One region of the Streptomyces rubrogriseus genome, then DNA from elsewhere that is predicted to be linked to it. Evidence: riboswitches for the same ligand, from Rfam matches in the RefSeq annotation. Region 1 holds a riboswitch; the other holds the start of a gene.
The links. A riboswitch is a leader RNA that binds a small molecule or an ion and turns the genes downstream of it on or off. The one in region 1 is predicted to bind S-adenosylmethionine.
Positions count from the first base shown of each region.

Region 2: another riboswitch for S-adenosylmethionine. It lies ahead of Sru02f_RS08215 (aminotransferase class V-fold PLP-dependent enzyme); the one in region 1 lies ahead of thrC (threonine synthase).

Region 1 is NZ_CP116256.1:8,008,843-8,016,467, reverse strand. It holds gene Sru02f_RS36150 (alpha,alpha-trehalose-phosphate synthase (UDP-forming)) at 1-124, opposite strand, end outside; gene Sru02f_RS36145 (hypothetical protein) at 271-978, shown strand; gene Sru02f_RS36140 (glucosyl-3-phosphoglycerate synthase) at 1,002-1,946, opposite strand; SAM riboswitch class I at 2,099-2,246, shown strand; gene thrC (threonine synthase) at 2,264-3,556, shown strand; gene Sru02f_RS36130 (MoaD/ThiS family protein) at 3,553-3,828, shown strand; gene Sru02f_RS36125 (cold-shock protein) at 4,247-4,450, shown strand; gene groL (chaperonin GroEL) at 4,777-6,402, shown strand; gene Sru02f_RS36115 (NADH:flavin oxidoreductase) at 6,669-7,625, shown strand, end outside.
Region 2 is NZ_CP116256.1:1,879,598-1,887,222, forward strand. It holds gene ctaE (aa3-type cytochrome oxidase subunit III) at 1-127, shown strand, start outside; gene qcrC (cytochrome bc1 complex diheme cytochrome c subunit) at 202-1,011, shown strand; gene qcrA (cytochrome bc1 complex Rieske iron-sulfur subunit) at 1,008-2,069, shown strand; gene qcrB (cytochrome bc1 complex cytochrome b subunit) at 2,066-3,703, shown strand; gene trpD (anthranilate phosphoribosyltransferase) at 3,835-4,899, shown strand; SAM riboswitch class IV at 5,004-5,120, shown strand; gene Sru02f_RS08215 (aminotransferase class V-fold PLP-dependent enzyme) at 5,267-6,652, shown strand; gene Sru02f_RS08220 (glycerate kinase) at 6,574-7,625, opposite strand, start outside.

The sequences.
Region 1 (7,625 bases):
GTCCCGACACGAGCCCGCCACCGCCCCGCTTGGCGTGCAGCGACCCGTCCTCCCGCACCTCGTACGAGACCGGCCCCCGGTTGGAGGCGACCAGCACCTGAGCAGCACCGAAGCTTGAAGCCATACGCCTCAACCTAGCCCGGCCCCTCGCACCTCAAACGTTTCCCCGTGTCACCCCGACGGCGATTCGGTCACGGAGCTTGTGCGGGAAGTGTGAACAGGTTGAGGATGTGCGGTGCACATTTCAACTTTCTGGGGGGTGGGCGCACCATGCCCATACGCACACGGCACCGGCGCACGAGCAGACTCGCGGGCACGGCGGCACTGATCGCGGCCTCCGCGCTGGCCCTGGCCGGCTGCGGGGACGGCGACGCGAGCGCCACCGCGGACGAGGCCCCCGCCAAGGCCACCGCCTCCGCCTCCGACACCGCCACGCCGAGCGGCAGCCCCACTCCCGAGGCGTCCGCCAGCACCGAGACCCCGACTCCCACCCCCACCCCCACCCCCACCGCCGTCACGCTGCCGGACCTCACCGGCGGCAGCATCGGGGCGGCCGTCAGCGCCGCCGAGAAGGCGCACGTCAGCTACACCGTGCGCCTCCAGGGCAGCGGGCAGCGGGCCTCCTCCTGGGGCAGCGGCGAGAAGATCTGCGAGCAGAGCGGCGGCTCCGGCGCCGTGACCTTCACCGTCCCCCGCGACGGCCGCGACTGCGCCGGGCGCCTGCTGCACACGCCGGAGCCGGCCCCCGAGCCGTCGAAGACCCGGGACAGCGGTACCGGCGGAACCAGCGGCGGCACCGGGGACGGCGGCACCGGCGCCTGCGAGCTGATGAGCCCCGCGGGCAACTGCTACGCCGACGGCCAGTTCTGCGCCAAGAAGCACCGGGGCCTGAGCACTCACGGCCGCGGCGGCGAGTACCTGACCTGCGAGCTGGACTCCGGCGGCAGGTGGCGCTGGTCGGACGGCGTCTCCGGCTGAGCCCCGTGGGCCGTTTCCGGTGCCTAGGCCACCCTCCGGGCCGCGTACTCCGCGATCTCCGTCATCGGCGGCCGTTCCTCGGTGTCGACGGCGTAGGTGCGCGGCTCGAAGCCGTCGACGCCCCGCTCGAACTGGGTGAGGGCCGGGCGCACCAGGTGGCCGCGGGCCAGCCGGAGCTGGGCGGTGCGGTAGATCGCCGCGGCCATCCGGCCCAGCGCCCGCCCGTCCTGGTGGCGGTGGACGCGGACCCCGACGTCGACCTGCGCGAGCGCGTCCAGGCCCACCAGGTGCAGGGCGTCGACCAGCATGCCCAGCTCGACGCCGTAGCCGACCGGGAAGGGGAGCCGTTCCAGCAGGGAGCGGCGGGCCGCGTACTCCCCGCCCAGCGGCTGGACGAAGCCGGCCAGCTGCGGCCAGTGCATGTTGAGCAGCGGGCGGGCCATCAGCTCCGTGACCCGGCCGCCCTGCCCGGCCGCCCCGGCCAGCGGGCGGTCGTACATGGCCTTGACCAGGTGCACGTCCGGATCGGTGAGCAGCGGGCCCACGATCCCGGAGACGAAGTCGGCGGAGAACTCGCGCAGGTCCGCGTCGACGAAGCAGACGATGTCCCCGCCGGTGACCAGCAGCGAACGCCACAGCACCTCGCCCTTGCCGGGCACGGCGGGGATGCGGGGCAGGATCGCGTCCCGGTGGACGACGCGCGCCCCGGCCGCAGCGGCCACCTCGGACGTGCGGTCGCTCGACCCGGAGTCCACGACCACGATCTCGTCGACGAGCGGGACCCCGAGCACCAGCTCCCGGCGGATCACCGAGACGATGTCGCCGACCGTCGCCTCCTCGTCCAGCGCGGGCAGCACCACGCTGACCGACTGCCCGGTGGCGTGCTTGGCGGACAGAAGGTGCTGGACCGGCCGGTCCGCGGCCGACCAGGAGCGTGCGTTCAGCCAGCGCTCGACTTCTTCCAGCACGTCCCGTGGTCTCCTTCGTGATCCATTGTGATCCATCTCGCGGTACGGACGACTATCTCAACCGTCCTGGCCTTCGGTTACAGTCTTGAACAACGCGTGGGACCACCGCATGCCGGGGTCGCCGCGCGCACCACCGCGAAACAACTTCATACCGCTCATCCAGAGGGGCAGAGGGATACGGCCCGATGAAGCCCCGGCAACCCTCCAGTCGGTTCTTGTCACACGGACGTGGCGAGGCTCCCGGCTAGGGAAGGTGCCAAATCCGTCTCACGGCGAGATGCGTCGTGAGGAAGATGAGGAGAAAGGGCCTCGCCTCCATGGCTGTGCAGACTGCCGAAACCTCCACGAACCCCGCCGACGGCACCGTCGACCTCGGCCCCGCCGCCGCGCTGAGCTGCCGGGAGTGCGGCCACCGGGTTCCGCTCGGACCGGTCTTCGCCTGCGAAGAGTGTTTCGGCCCCCTCGAGATCGCCTACGACTTCTCGGACCACGACGCCGAGGAACTGCGCAAGCGGATCGAAGCGGGCCCCGCGAACATCTGGCGCTACGCCCCCCTGCTGCCCGTCCCGGCCGACGTCGCGACCAAGCCGAACATCAACCCCGGCTGGACCAAGCTCGTCCAGGCCGACAACCTCGCCCGCGAACTGGGCGTCACCGGCGGGCTGTACATCAAGGACGACTCCGGCAACCCCACGCACTCCTTCAAGGACCGCGTCGTCGCCCAGGCCATCGAGGCCGCCCGCGCCTTCGGCTTCACCACCCTGTCCTGCTCCTCCACCGGCAACCTCGCCGGTGCCGTCGGCGCCGCCGCCGCCCGGGCCGGCTTCCGCTCCTGCGTGTTCATCCCGCACGACCTGGAGCAGGGCAAGGTCGTCATGGCCGCCGTCTACGGCGGTGAGCTGGTCGGCATCGAGGGCAACTACGACGACGTGAACCGCTTCTGCTCCGAGCTGATCGGCGACCCGGCCGGCGAGGGCTGGGGCTTCGTCAACGTCAACCTGCGCCCCTACTACGCCGAGGGTTCCAAGACCCTCGCCTACGAGATCTGCGAGCAGCTCGGCTGGCGGCTGCCCGACCAGATCGTCGTGCCGATCGCGTCCGGCTCCCAGCTGACGAAGATCGACAAGGGGCTGAAGGAGCTGATCGAGCTGGGTCTGGTCGAGGACAAGCCCTACAAGATCTTCGGCGCGCAGGCCGAGGGCTGCTCGCCGGTCTCCACGGCGTTCAAGGCCGGGCACGACGTGGTCCGCCCGCAGAAGCCGAACACCATCGCCAAGTCGCTGGCCATCGGCAACCCGGCCGACGGCCCCTACGTCCTCGACATCGCCCGCCGCACCGGCGGCGCCGTGGAGGACGTGACCGACGAGCAGGTCGTGGACGCGATCAAGCTGCTCGCCCGCACGGAGGGCATCTTCGCGGAGACGGCGGGCGGCGTGACGGTCGGCGTCACCAAGAAGCTGATCGAGAACGGCGTCCTCGACCCGTCGCTCACCACCGTCGTCCTGAACACCGGCGACGGCCTGAAGACCCTCGACGCGGTGGCCGGCACCGGCCTCACCGCCACCATCCGCCCGAACCTGGACTCCTTCCGAGAGGCTGGCCTCGCATGAGCGTGACCGTTCGCATCCCGACCATCCTGCGCACCTACACCGGCGGCAAGGCCGAGGTGAGCGCCGACGGGGCCAACCTCGGGGAGGTCATCTCCGACCTGGAGAAGAACCACACCGGCATCGCCGCCCGCGTCCTGGACGACCAGGGCAAGCTGCGCCGCTTCGTCAACGTCTACGTCAACGACGACGACGTCCGCTTCGAGCAGGGCCTTCAGACGGCGACGCCGGACGGCGCGGGCGTCTCGATCATCCCGGCGGTCGCCGGCGGCTGATCCACCGCGGATACACCTCGTAGTGCGTATTGCCCTCTCCGTAAGAGAAACGGAGGGGGCAATTCCATGTGGTTGAGCGCGGTAGAGTTGGGGAACGCGCTCCCGATCAGCACAACGGGAACCGTTAATTCCTGCCGCCCGCCCGACAAGAAACAGCCAAAGTGCGAGCGTATTTCGCGGCTTTTGTTCCCTTTGCGTGACCCGACTTGACCCGAATTCAGGCGAATTCTCGCCACATTCCGGACCGGGTGCGTCCAGATTTCTCGTCCGATTGACCTGTTGCAGACGGCAGTTGGACAGATACATTCAGCCGCGGTCGACGCGTTCCGGCGCACGCCCCCAGTCGTGAGGGGGCGAGGTCTGACCCGGGTCCGCGAAGTGCGGATCTGTGCAAGGGCCAGTAATAGGGGAGTTAGGCATGGCTCAGGGCACCGTCAAGTGGTTCAACGCGGAGAAGGGGTACGGCTTCATCGCGGTCGACGGTGGTGCGGATGTTTTCGTCCACTACAGCGCGATTCAGATGGACGGCTACCGCACCCTCGAAGAAGGCCAGCGGGTCGAGTTCGAGATCTCGCAGGGTCAGAAGGGCCCGCAGGCCGACATGGTTCGCCTCAGCGCCTGAGACGCGCGGCCACCGCAGCACCCGGTCTTCATCCGAAGGGCCCGTACCTCCAGGGGTACGGGCCCTTCGGCCTGCCCGGACGCCCGTCACCCCCTTGTTCGCGGGGGGCTGAGCGAGCGGCCCGATCCCCGAGAGGCGCTTGCACTCGGCATGGTCGAGTGCTAATCATTGCGTTAGCACTCTGAAGGTGAGAGTGACAACGAAGGACCGGGTCGGTGAGGCCCGCAGGCCGGGTGGGGAAGGAACCACAAGGCCGGCGAGCCGTCCGTCGCGGGCGCGGGCGCGGTCCGAAGGAATCACCCCCAGTCCTGGAGGGACCACTTCACATGGCCAAGATCATCGCGTTCGACGAGGAGGCGCGGCGCGGCCTCGAGCGCGGCATGAACCAGCTCGCGGACGCCGTCAAGGTGACGCTCGGCCCCAAGGGCCGCAACGTCGTCCTCGAGAAGAAGTGGGGCGCCCCCACGATCACCAACGATGGTGTCTCCATCGCCAAGGAGATCGAGCTCGAGGACCCGTACGAGAAGATCGGCGCCGAGCTGGTCAAGGAAGTCGCCAAGAAGACGGACGACGTCGCCGGTGACGGAACGACCACCGCGACCGTTCTCGCCCAGGCCCTGGTCAAGGAAGGCCTGCGCAACGTCGCGGCCGGCGCCAACCCGATGGCCCTGAAGCGCGGCATCGAGAAGGCCGTCGAGGCCGTCTCCGCCGCCCTGCTGGAGCAGGCCAAGGACGTCGAGACCAAGGAGCAGATCGCCTCCACGGCCTCCATCTCCGCCGCCGACACCCAGATCGGCGAGCTCATCGCCGAGGCCATGGACAAGGTCGGCAAGGAAGGCGTCATCACCGTCGAGGAGTCCCAGACCTTCGGTCTGGAGCTGGAGCTCACCGAGGGTATGCGCTTCGACAAGGGCTACATCTCGGCGTACTTCGCCACCGACATGGAGCGTATGGAGGCGTCGCTCGACGACCCGTACATCCTGATCGCCAACTCCAAGATCGGCAACGTCAAGGACCTGCTGCCGCTCCTGGAGAAGGTCATGCAGTCGGGCAAGCCGCTGCTGATCATCGCCGAGGACGTCGAGGGCGAGGCCCTGTCGACCCTCGTCGTCAACAAGATCCGCGGCACCTTCAAGTCCGTCGCCGTCAAGGCCCCGGGCTTCGGCGACCGCCGCAAGGCCATGCTCGGCGACATCGCCATCCTCACGGGTGGTGAGGTCATCTCCGAGGAGGTCGGCCTCAAGCTGGAGAACGCCACGCTGGACCTGCTGGGCAGCGCGCGCAAGGTCGTCATCACCAAGGACGAGACCACGATCGTGGACGGCGCCGGTTCGGCCGACCAGGTCCAGGGCCGCGTCAACCAGATCCGCGCCGAGATCGAGAACAGCGACTCGGACTACGACCGCGAGAAGCTCCAGGAGCGTCTGGCGAAGCTGGCCGGCGGCGTGGCCGTCATCAAGGCCGGTGCCGCCACCGAGGTCGAGCTCAAGGAGCGCAAGCACCGCATCGAGGACGCCGTTCGCAACGCGAAGGCGGCCGTCGAGGAGGGCATCGTCGCCGGTGGTGGCGTGGCCCTGCTCCAGGCCTCCCAGGTCTTCGAGAAGCTGGAGCTGTCGGGTGACGAGGCGACCGGCGCCAACGCCGTGAAGCTCGCCCTGGAGGCCCCGCTGAAGCAGATCGCCGTCAACGGCGGTCTCGAGGGCGGCGTCGTCGTGGAGAAGGTCCGCAACCTGACCGTCGGCCACGGCCTGAACGCCGCCTCCGGTGAGTACGTCGACATGATCGCCGAGGGCATCATCGACCCGGCGAAGGTGACCCGCTCTGCCCTGCAGAACGCCGCCTCCATCGCCGCGCTGTTCCTCACCACCGAGGCCGTCATCGCCGACAAGCCCGAGAAGGCCGCTCCGGCGGGCGCCCCGGGCGGCATGCCGGGCGGTGACATGGACTTCTGATCGACCGGTTCCGGTTGATCGACCGTCCAGTACGGACCGAGGGCGGCACCCCCCGAGAGGGGGTGCCGCCCTCGGGCGTGTCCGGCCCCCGCCCACCCTCGCCCCCGCCCACCCCTCGCCCCCGCCCACCCCTCGCCCCCGTCCGCTATGGCCCGGGTCACATCGGGGCGCCGGGCGGAATGGCCCGGTGGGGCGGGCCCGTTCCCGTTGTAGTGCGATGAATGCGCGCGCACATACCGCCCGGTACCCACCTCAGGAGCCCCCACGTGACCGTCACCCCCGCCGAGGCCGCCACCCGCGCCGCCCAGCTCCTCGCCCGCCCGGCCACGCTCAACGGCCTCACCGTGCCCAACCGCATCGCGATGGCGCCGATGACCCGGATGTTCTCCCCGGGCGGCGTCCCCGGCGAGGACGTGGTGTCGTACTACTCCCGTCGTGCCGCCGCCGGAGTCGGACTGATCGTCACCGAGGGCACCTACGTCGGCCACGACTCGGCCGGGCAGAGCGACCGCGTCCCGCGCTTCCACGGCGAGGAGCAGCTCGCCGGGTGGGCGAAGGTCGCCGAGGCGGTGCACGCGGCGGGCGGCACGATCGTGCCGCAGCTGTGGCACATCGGCATGGTCCGCAAGGAGGGCCAGCCGCCCTTCGCGGCCGCCCCCGCCGTCGGCCCGTCCGGCCTGCGCATCGGCGAGGACGAGCCGACCGGCAGGGCGATGACCCGGCGCGACCTGGACGACGTCGTCGGCGCCTTCGCCGAGTCGGCCGCGGCCGCCGAGCGCATCGGCTTCGACGGCGTGGAGATCCACGGCGCCCACGGCTACCTCGTCGACCAGTTCCTGTGGTCCGGCACCAACCGCCGTACCGACGCCTACGGCGGCGACCCGGTGGCCCGGACCAGGTTCGCCGCCGAGATCGTGGCCGCCGTACGGGAGACGGTCTCCCCGGACTTCCCCGTGATCTTCCGCTACTCCCAGTGGAAGCAGGAGGCCTACGACGCCCGCCTCGCCGAGACCCCGGAAGAGCTGGAGGCCATCCTCGCCCCGCTCGCCTCGGCCGGTGTCGACGCCTTCCACGCCTCCACCCGCCGCTACTGGCTCCCGGAGTTCCAGGACTCGGACCTCAACCTCGCCGGCTGGACCAAGAAGCTCACCGGCAAGGCGGCCATCACCGTCGGCTCGGTCGGCCTCGACGGCGACTTCAACAGGTCCTTCCAGGGCGAGGGC
Region 2 (7,625 bases), 6.1 Mb from region 1:
CCGCACCTACGCGGCCCGGAGGTTCACCCACGAGCAGGCGACCGCCGCCATCGTCGTGTCCTACTACTGGCACTTCGTCGATGTGGTCTGGATCGGCCTGTTCGCCACGATCTACCTGATCAAGTAGTCGCGGCGCGCACCCGCGCAACACCAGAAGCATCGACAGCATCGACGCAGAAGATCCTGACACCGGGGTAATCCGTGAAAAAGCTCTCCGCACGACGACGCCATCCGCTGGCGGCCCTCGTCGTCCTACTCCTCGCGCTGGCATGCACAGGGGGGCTGTACGCCGCGTTCGCACCCGCGAGCAAGGCGCAGGCCGATGAATCCGCCCAGTCCCTCGCCATCGACGAGGGCAAGAAGCTCTACGCCGTCGGCTGTGCCAGTTGCCACGGCACCGGAGGGCAGGGCACCAGCGACGGTCCGAGCCTGGTCGGCGTAGGCGCCGCGGCCGTCGACTTCCAGGTGGGCACCGGCCGCATGCCGGCCCAGCAGCCCGGCGCGCAGGTGCCGAAGAAGAAGGTCATCTACTCCCAGGCGGAGATCGACCAGCTCGCGGCCTACATCGCGTCGCTGGGTGCCGGTCCGGCGATCCCCTCGGAGGAGAAGTACGGCCCCGAGGGCGCGGACATCGCCAAGGGTGGCGAGCTGTTCCGCACCAACTGCGCGCAGTGCCACAACTTCACCGGCAAGGGCGGCGCCCTGACGCACGGCAAGTACGCGCCGAGCCTCGAGGGTGTCGACCCGAAGCACATCTACGAGGCCATGCAGACCGGCCCGCAGAACATGCCCTCCTTCCCCGACACCACGCTGTCGGAGCAGAACAAGAAGGACATCATCGCCTACCTGGACGCGGTCAACGGTGACGACACCGAGAGCCCCGGTGGTCTCAGCCTCGGCGGACTCGGCCCGGTCAGTGAGGGTCTGTTCGCCTGGGTGTTCGGACTGGGCGCGCTGATCGCCGTCGCCGTCTGGGTCGCCGCTCGGACCGCAAAGGCCAAGAAGTCATGAGTAGCCAAGACATTCCAGAAGAGAACCTGCCGGCAGAGCAGGACCGCCCGCACGGCGCGGCCGCCCGGCCCGCGGACGAGACCAACCCGTTCGCCGACCCGGGTCTGCCGCCCCACGAGCCGCGGGTCCAGGACGTCGACGAGCGGGCCGCCAAGCGGTCCGAGCGCACGGTCGCCCTGCTGTTCACGCTGTCGATGCTGGCCACCATCGCCTTCATCGCCGCCTTCGTGGCGATCGACGTCGACAAGTCGGTCTACATCTTCCCGCTCGGTCACATCAGTGCGCTGAACTTCGCGCTCGGCATGACGCTCGGCGTCGCGCTGTTCGCCATCGGCGCGGGCGCGGTCCACTGGGCCCGCACCCTGATGTCCGACGAGGAGGTCGCCGACGAGCGTCACCCGATCGAGGCGTCCCCCGAGGTCCGTGCCAAGGTCCACGCGGACTTCAAGCAGGGCGCCAAGGAGTCCGTGATCGGGCGCCGCAAGCTGATCCGCAACACGATGCTGGGCGCGCTCACCCTGGTGCCGCTCTCCGGCGTCGTCCTGCTGCGCGACCTCGGTCCGCTGCCCGGGACCAAGCTCCGCCACACCCTGTGGTCCAAGGGCAAGCTCCTCGTCAACATGAACACCAACGAGCCGCTGCGTCCCTCCGACGTCGCGGTGGGTTCGCTCACCTTCGCCATGCCCGAGGGCCTGGAGGAGCACGACGAGGACTTCCAGAACGAGATCGCCAAGGCCGCCCTGATGATCATCCGGCTGGAGCCGGACTCCATCAAGGACAAGCGCGAGCTCGAGTGGTCGCACGAGGGCATCGTGGCGTACTCGAAGATCTGCACCCACGTCGGTTGCCCGATCTCCCTGTACGAGCAGCAGACGCACCACGCGCTCTGCCCCTGCCACCAGTCCACCTTCGACCTTGCCGACGGTGCCCGGGTCATCTTCGGTCCCGCCGGTCACGCCCTGCCGCAGCTGCGCATCGGCGTGAACGACGAGGGTTACCTCGAAGCGCTCGGCGACTTCGAGGAGCCCGTCGGTCCTGCTTACTGGGAGCGCGGATGAGTACTGCAGCAAACGAACCGTCCCGCTCACGCGGGAAGGCACCGGCCGGCGAGCGCGTCGCCGACTGGGCCGACGGCCGGCTGGGGATCTACTCCCTGGCCAAGGCCAACATGCGCAAGATCTTCCCCGACCACTGGTCGTTCATGCTGGGTGAGGTCTGCCTCTACAGCTTCATCATCATCATCCTCACGGGTGTGTACCTGACGCTGTTCTTCCACCCGTCGATGGCCGAGGTCCAGTACCACGGCTCGTACGTGCCGCTGCAGGGCCAGATGATGAGTGAGGCGTACGCCTCCACTCTGGACATCAGCTTCGACGTCCGCGGCGGTCTGCTGATCCGGCAGATCCACCACTGGGCCGCGCTGATCTTCCTGGCCGGCATGTTCGTGCACATGATGCGCGTCTTCTTCACCGGCGCGTTCCGCAAGCCGCGCGAGGTCAACTGGCTGTTCGGCTTCCTGCTGCTCGTCCTCGGCATGTTCACCGGCTTCACCGGTTACTCGCTCCCGGACGACCTGCTCTCGGGCACCGGTATCCGCTTCATGGAGGGCGCGATCCTGTCCGTGCCGATCGTCGGCACGTACATCTCGTTCTTCCTGTTCGGCGGCGAGTTCCCCGGCCACGACTTCGTGTCCCGGTTCTACTCGATCCACATCCTGCTGCTGCCGGGCATCATGCTCGGGCTGCTGGTGGGCCACCTGATCCTGGTCTTCTACCACAAGCACACGCAGTTCGCGGGTCCCGGCAAGACCAACAAGAACGTCGTCGGCATGCCGCTGCTGCCGGTGTACACGGCGAAGGCCGGCGGCTTCTTCTTCCTGGTCTTCGGTGTGATCTCCGTCGTGTCGGCCATCGCCACGATCAACCCGATCTGGGCCATCGGGCCCTACCGGCCCGACCAGGTCTCCACCGGCGCCCAGCCGGACTGGTACATGGGCTTCTCCGAGGGCCTGATCCGGGTGATGCCTGGCTGGGAGATCAACTTCTGGGGCCACACACTGGTCCTGGGCGTGTTCGTCCCGCTGCTGATCTTCCCGCTGGTCCTGGCGGCGATCGCGGTCTACCCGTTCATCGAGTCCTGGGTCACCGGGGACAAGCGCGAGCACCACATCCTGGACCGCCCGCGCAACGCCCCGACCCGTACGGCCTTCGGTGTCGCCTGGCTGACCGTCTACTTCGTGCTGCTGATCGGTGGCGGCAACGACCTGTGGGCCACCCACTTCCACCTGTCGATCAACGCGATCACCTGGTTCGTCCGCATCGCGTTCTTCGTCGGACCGGTCGTCGCCTTCATCGCCACCAAGCGGATCTGCCTCGGCCTCCAGCGCCGGGACAAGGACAAGGTGCTGCACGGACGCGAGTCCGGCATCATCAAGCGCCTGCCGCACGGTGAGTTCATCGAGGTGCACGAGCCGCTCAGCCAGGAGCAGCTGCACACGCTCACGGCGCACGAGCAGTACAAGCCGGCCGAGATCGGCCCGACGGTCGACGAGAACGGCGTCGAGCGCAAGGTGAGCGGCACGCAGAAGCTCCGTGCCAAGCTCAGCGAGTCGTACTACGGCGAGGAGTCGCAGATTCCGAAGCCGACCGTCGAGGAGTACAAGGAGATCACGAGCGGCCACGGCCACCACTGACCCTCCGGCGTCGCCACACCACGGTCGAAGGGCCCCGTTCCGTTCTGCGGACGGGGCCCTTCGCCGTGTCCGGGGCTGGATAGGGTGGGAGCACGATCCCCGTCGACGACACACACGATTCAGGAGCGGCTATGAGCGCTGTGACCCCCGCTGGAGGCGACACCACGGCGGACCGCTCCTGGCCCGCCCTGCTGAACGGACTGCTGGACGGCCGCGACCTGAGCGCGGACGACACCGCCTGGGCGCTGGACGTGATCATGCGCGGCGAGGCGACCGACGTGCAGATCGCCGGGTTCGCGGTGGGCCTGCGGTTCAAGGGGGAGACGGTCGAGGAGATCTCCGGACTGGTCCGCACCATGTACGAACACGCCAACGTGATCGAGGTGCCGGGGAAGACCGTCGACATCGTCGGCACCGGCGGCGACGGCGCCAAGACGGTCAACATCTCCACCATGTCGGCGATCGTCCTGGCCGGCGCGGGTGCGAAGGTCGTCAAGCACGGCAACCGGGCCGCCTCCTCGGCGTCCGGGGCCTCCGACGTCCTGGAGAAGCTCGGGGTCAACCTGGAGCTGACGCCGCAGCGGGTGGCGGAGGTCGCCGAGGAAGCCGGCATCACCTTCTGCTTCGCCGTGAAGTTCCACCCGGCGCTGCGCCACGTGGCGACGGCCCGCGGCCAGCTCGGCATCCGTACGGTGTTCAACTTCCTGGGTCCGCTGACCAACCCCGCCCGGGTGAAGGCCCAGGCGGTCGGGGTCGCGCACGCCCGGATGGCACCGATCGTCGCCGGGGTCTTCGCCGAGCGGGGCCACTCGTCGCTGGTCTTCCGGGGCGACGACGGTCTCGACGAGCTGACCACGACCGCCACCTCCCGGGTCTGGGTCGTGCGCGACGGCCGGGTGACCGAGGAGACCTTCGACCCGCGGGACGTCGGCATCGAGCTGGTGCCGGTCGAGGCGCTGCGCGGGGCCGACGCCTCCTACAACGCCGACGTCGCCCGCCGCCTGCTGGCCGGCGAGAAGGGTCCGGTGCGGGACGCGGTCCTGCTGAACTCGGCGGCGGCCCTGGAGGCCCTGGAGCCCGGCGAGGGGGCGCTGGCCGAGCGGCTGCGGGCCGGGATGGACCGGGCGGCCGAGGCGATCGACTCCGGGGCGGCCCGGCGGGTGCTGGAGCGTTGGGTGGCCGTCAGCAACGCCTGAGCGGCGGCACGGCGGCACCGCGCTACGGCGGTACATGTGACGTGCGTCCCGCGATCCGGACCCGGGTTGCGGGACGCCGATCATTTCCCATAGGTTTTTCGACAGGTCATGAGTGACAGTCATGAGGCCCCGGCCGACTGTCCGGCAACCCTCCGTCCGTGGCGGGGTGCCCCGGGTGAAGACCAGGTCGTGGACAGCAAGGTCCACGGCAAGCGCGGACCCCTCGCGAAACCAGGGGTCCTGGGTCGTCCGAGGGAGTCTCCCGTGAACCAGCGAATGCGATAGGGCCGCAGAGCCCCGCCTCCGCACCCTCCTTTTTCCTCTTTCACAGCGCCCCGCCGCGCGCTGGTCCTCACGGGAGTCCGCCATGTCCGTACCCACCGCTGTCGCCACCCCGCTGCCCGTCCTCGGCCGGGACGTCACCGTGCCGCTCGTCACCGGCGGCGAGGTCGCCTACGCCGCGCTCGACTACGCCGCCAGCGCGCCCGCGCTCCAGCGGGTCTGGGACGACGTGGCCGCCTACGCCCCGTACTACGGCAGCGTGCACCGGGGCGCCGGGTACCTCTCGCAGCTGTCGACCGACCTGTTCGAGAACGCCCGCGGGACGGTCGCCGAGTTCCTCGGCTGCCGGGAGGACGACCAGGTCGTCTTCACCCGGTCCACCACCGACTCCCTGAACCTGCTCGCCGCCGCGCTGCCCGCCGGCTGCCGGGTCTTCGTCTTCGAGACCGAGCACCACGCCTCGCTGCTGCCCTGGCGGAACGCGGACGTGACCTACCTCGACGCCCCGCGCACGCCCGCCGAGGCCGTCGAGACCCTGGAGCGCGCCCTCGCCGCCCGCGAGCCGTACGGGCCCGCCCTGGTCTGCGTCACCGGCGCCTCCAACGTCACCGGCGAGCTGTGGCCGGTGCGGGAGCTGGCCGCCGCCGCCCACGCGCACGGCGCCCGGATCGTGCTGGACGCCGCCCAGCTCGCCCCGCACCACCCGGTGAGCGTGCGCGACCTGGACGTGGACTGGGTCGCCTTCTCCGGGCACAAGCTGTACGCGCCCTTCGGCTCCGGCGTGCTGGCCGGCCGCGCCGACTGGCTGCGCGAGGCGGAGCCGTACCTGGCCGGCGGCGGCGCCAGCCGCAGCGTCTCCCGGCGCGCGGACGGCGGCGTGGACGTGCGGTGGCACGACAGCGCGGCCCGGCACGAGGCCGGATCGCCCAACGTCATCGGGGCCTACGCGATCGCCTCCGCCTGCAAGGCGCTCACCGAGGCCGGGTTCGACTCGCTGGTCGCCCGCGAGGAGTACCTGATCCGGAAGGTGCGCGAGGGCCTCGCCGAGGTGCCCGAGGTGCGTGTCCTGTCCCTCTTCGGGGACGACGCGCCGCGCGTCGGAGTGCTCTCCTTCGTCGTCGAGGGCTGGAACAGCTCGCACTTCGCCGCCGCGCTCTCCGCCGAGTACGGCATCGGCGTGCGCGACGGCCTGTTCTGCGCCCATCCGCTGCTGCGCACCCTGCTCGGCAGCGACCCGCAGACGCAGGGCGAGTGCGGGGCGCCCGAGGCGGCGCCCGGCGAGAAGTCCCTCAACGCCATCCGCGTCAGCTTCGGTGCGGGCACCCCGGACGAGCACGTGGAGCGGTTCGTGAACGCCGTCCGGGAGCTGGTGAGCGACGGCGCCCGCTGGAACTACCGCACCGAGGACGGGCGCTGCGTGCCCGACACCACCTCCGGCGCCCCCGCCCCCGCGGCGGGTAGCGGCGCCTGAGCGGTCCGGCCCGGCAGCCGCGACCCCAGCACCACCATCCGCAGCGCCCGTTCCGTGGCGTCCGTGAGGAGCTCGGAGGCGCGCAGCAACGCGTCCGCCAGGGCCATCGGCGCCGGCATGATCCCGTGGCAGGCGTCCACCCCGGGCACGTCGTGCGCGCCCTCGCCGAGCGTGCCCGCCAGGGCGAGGACGGGCCGGCCGGAGAGCTTGGCGCGGCGGGCCACCTCGGCCGGCACCTTGCCGCGCGGCGTCTGGTGGTCCAGGGCGCCCTCGGCGGTGAGCACCAGGTCGGCCCGGGCGAGGCGGGCGTCCAGGTCGAGGTGGCCCAGGAGCACGTCGAAGCGGGGCAGCAGCCGGGCCCCGACGGCGGCGAGTCCCGCGCCGAGGCCGCCGGACGCGCCGGTGCCTGGCCCCGTGCGCAGGTCGGTGCCGACGACACCGAGGTCGCGGGTGAGTACGCGCGCCCAGTTCTCCAGCCCGGCCGACAACTCCTCGACCTGCGCGGGCGTCGCCCCCTTCTGCGGGCCGAACACCCGGGCCACGCCCCGCTCGCCGCACAGCACGTTGTACGGGTTGCAGGCGACGAGCAGCTCGGTGTCCTTCAGCCGGGCGTCGAGACCGGACGGGTCGATGCGGACGAGGCGGTTCAGCTCCCGTCCGCCGGGGCCGAGTTCGAAGCCGTCCGCGTCCAGCAGCCGGGCCCCGAGCGCCTGGAGCGCGCCCGCGCCTCCGTCGGACGTCCCCGAGTCGCCGCAGCCGACCAGCACCCGCCGCACCCCGGTGCCGAGGGCGGCGCGGATCAGCTCGCCGACGCCGTACGTGGTGGTGGCGCCGGGGTCGCGCAGGGCGCGGGGGACCAGGGACAGGCCCGCGACGGCCGCCATCTCCACCACCGCCGTGTCCCCGGTGCCGAGCAGCGCGAAGTGGGTGCCCACGGGATCGCCGACCGGACCGGTGGCGGCCAGCGCCACCA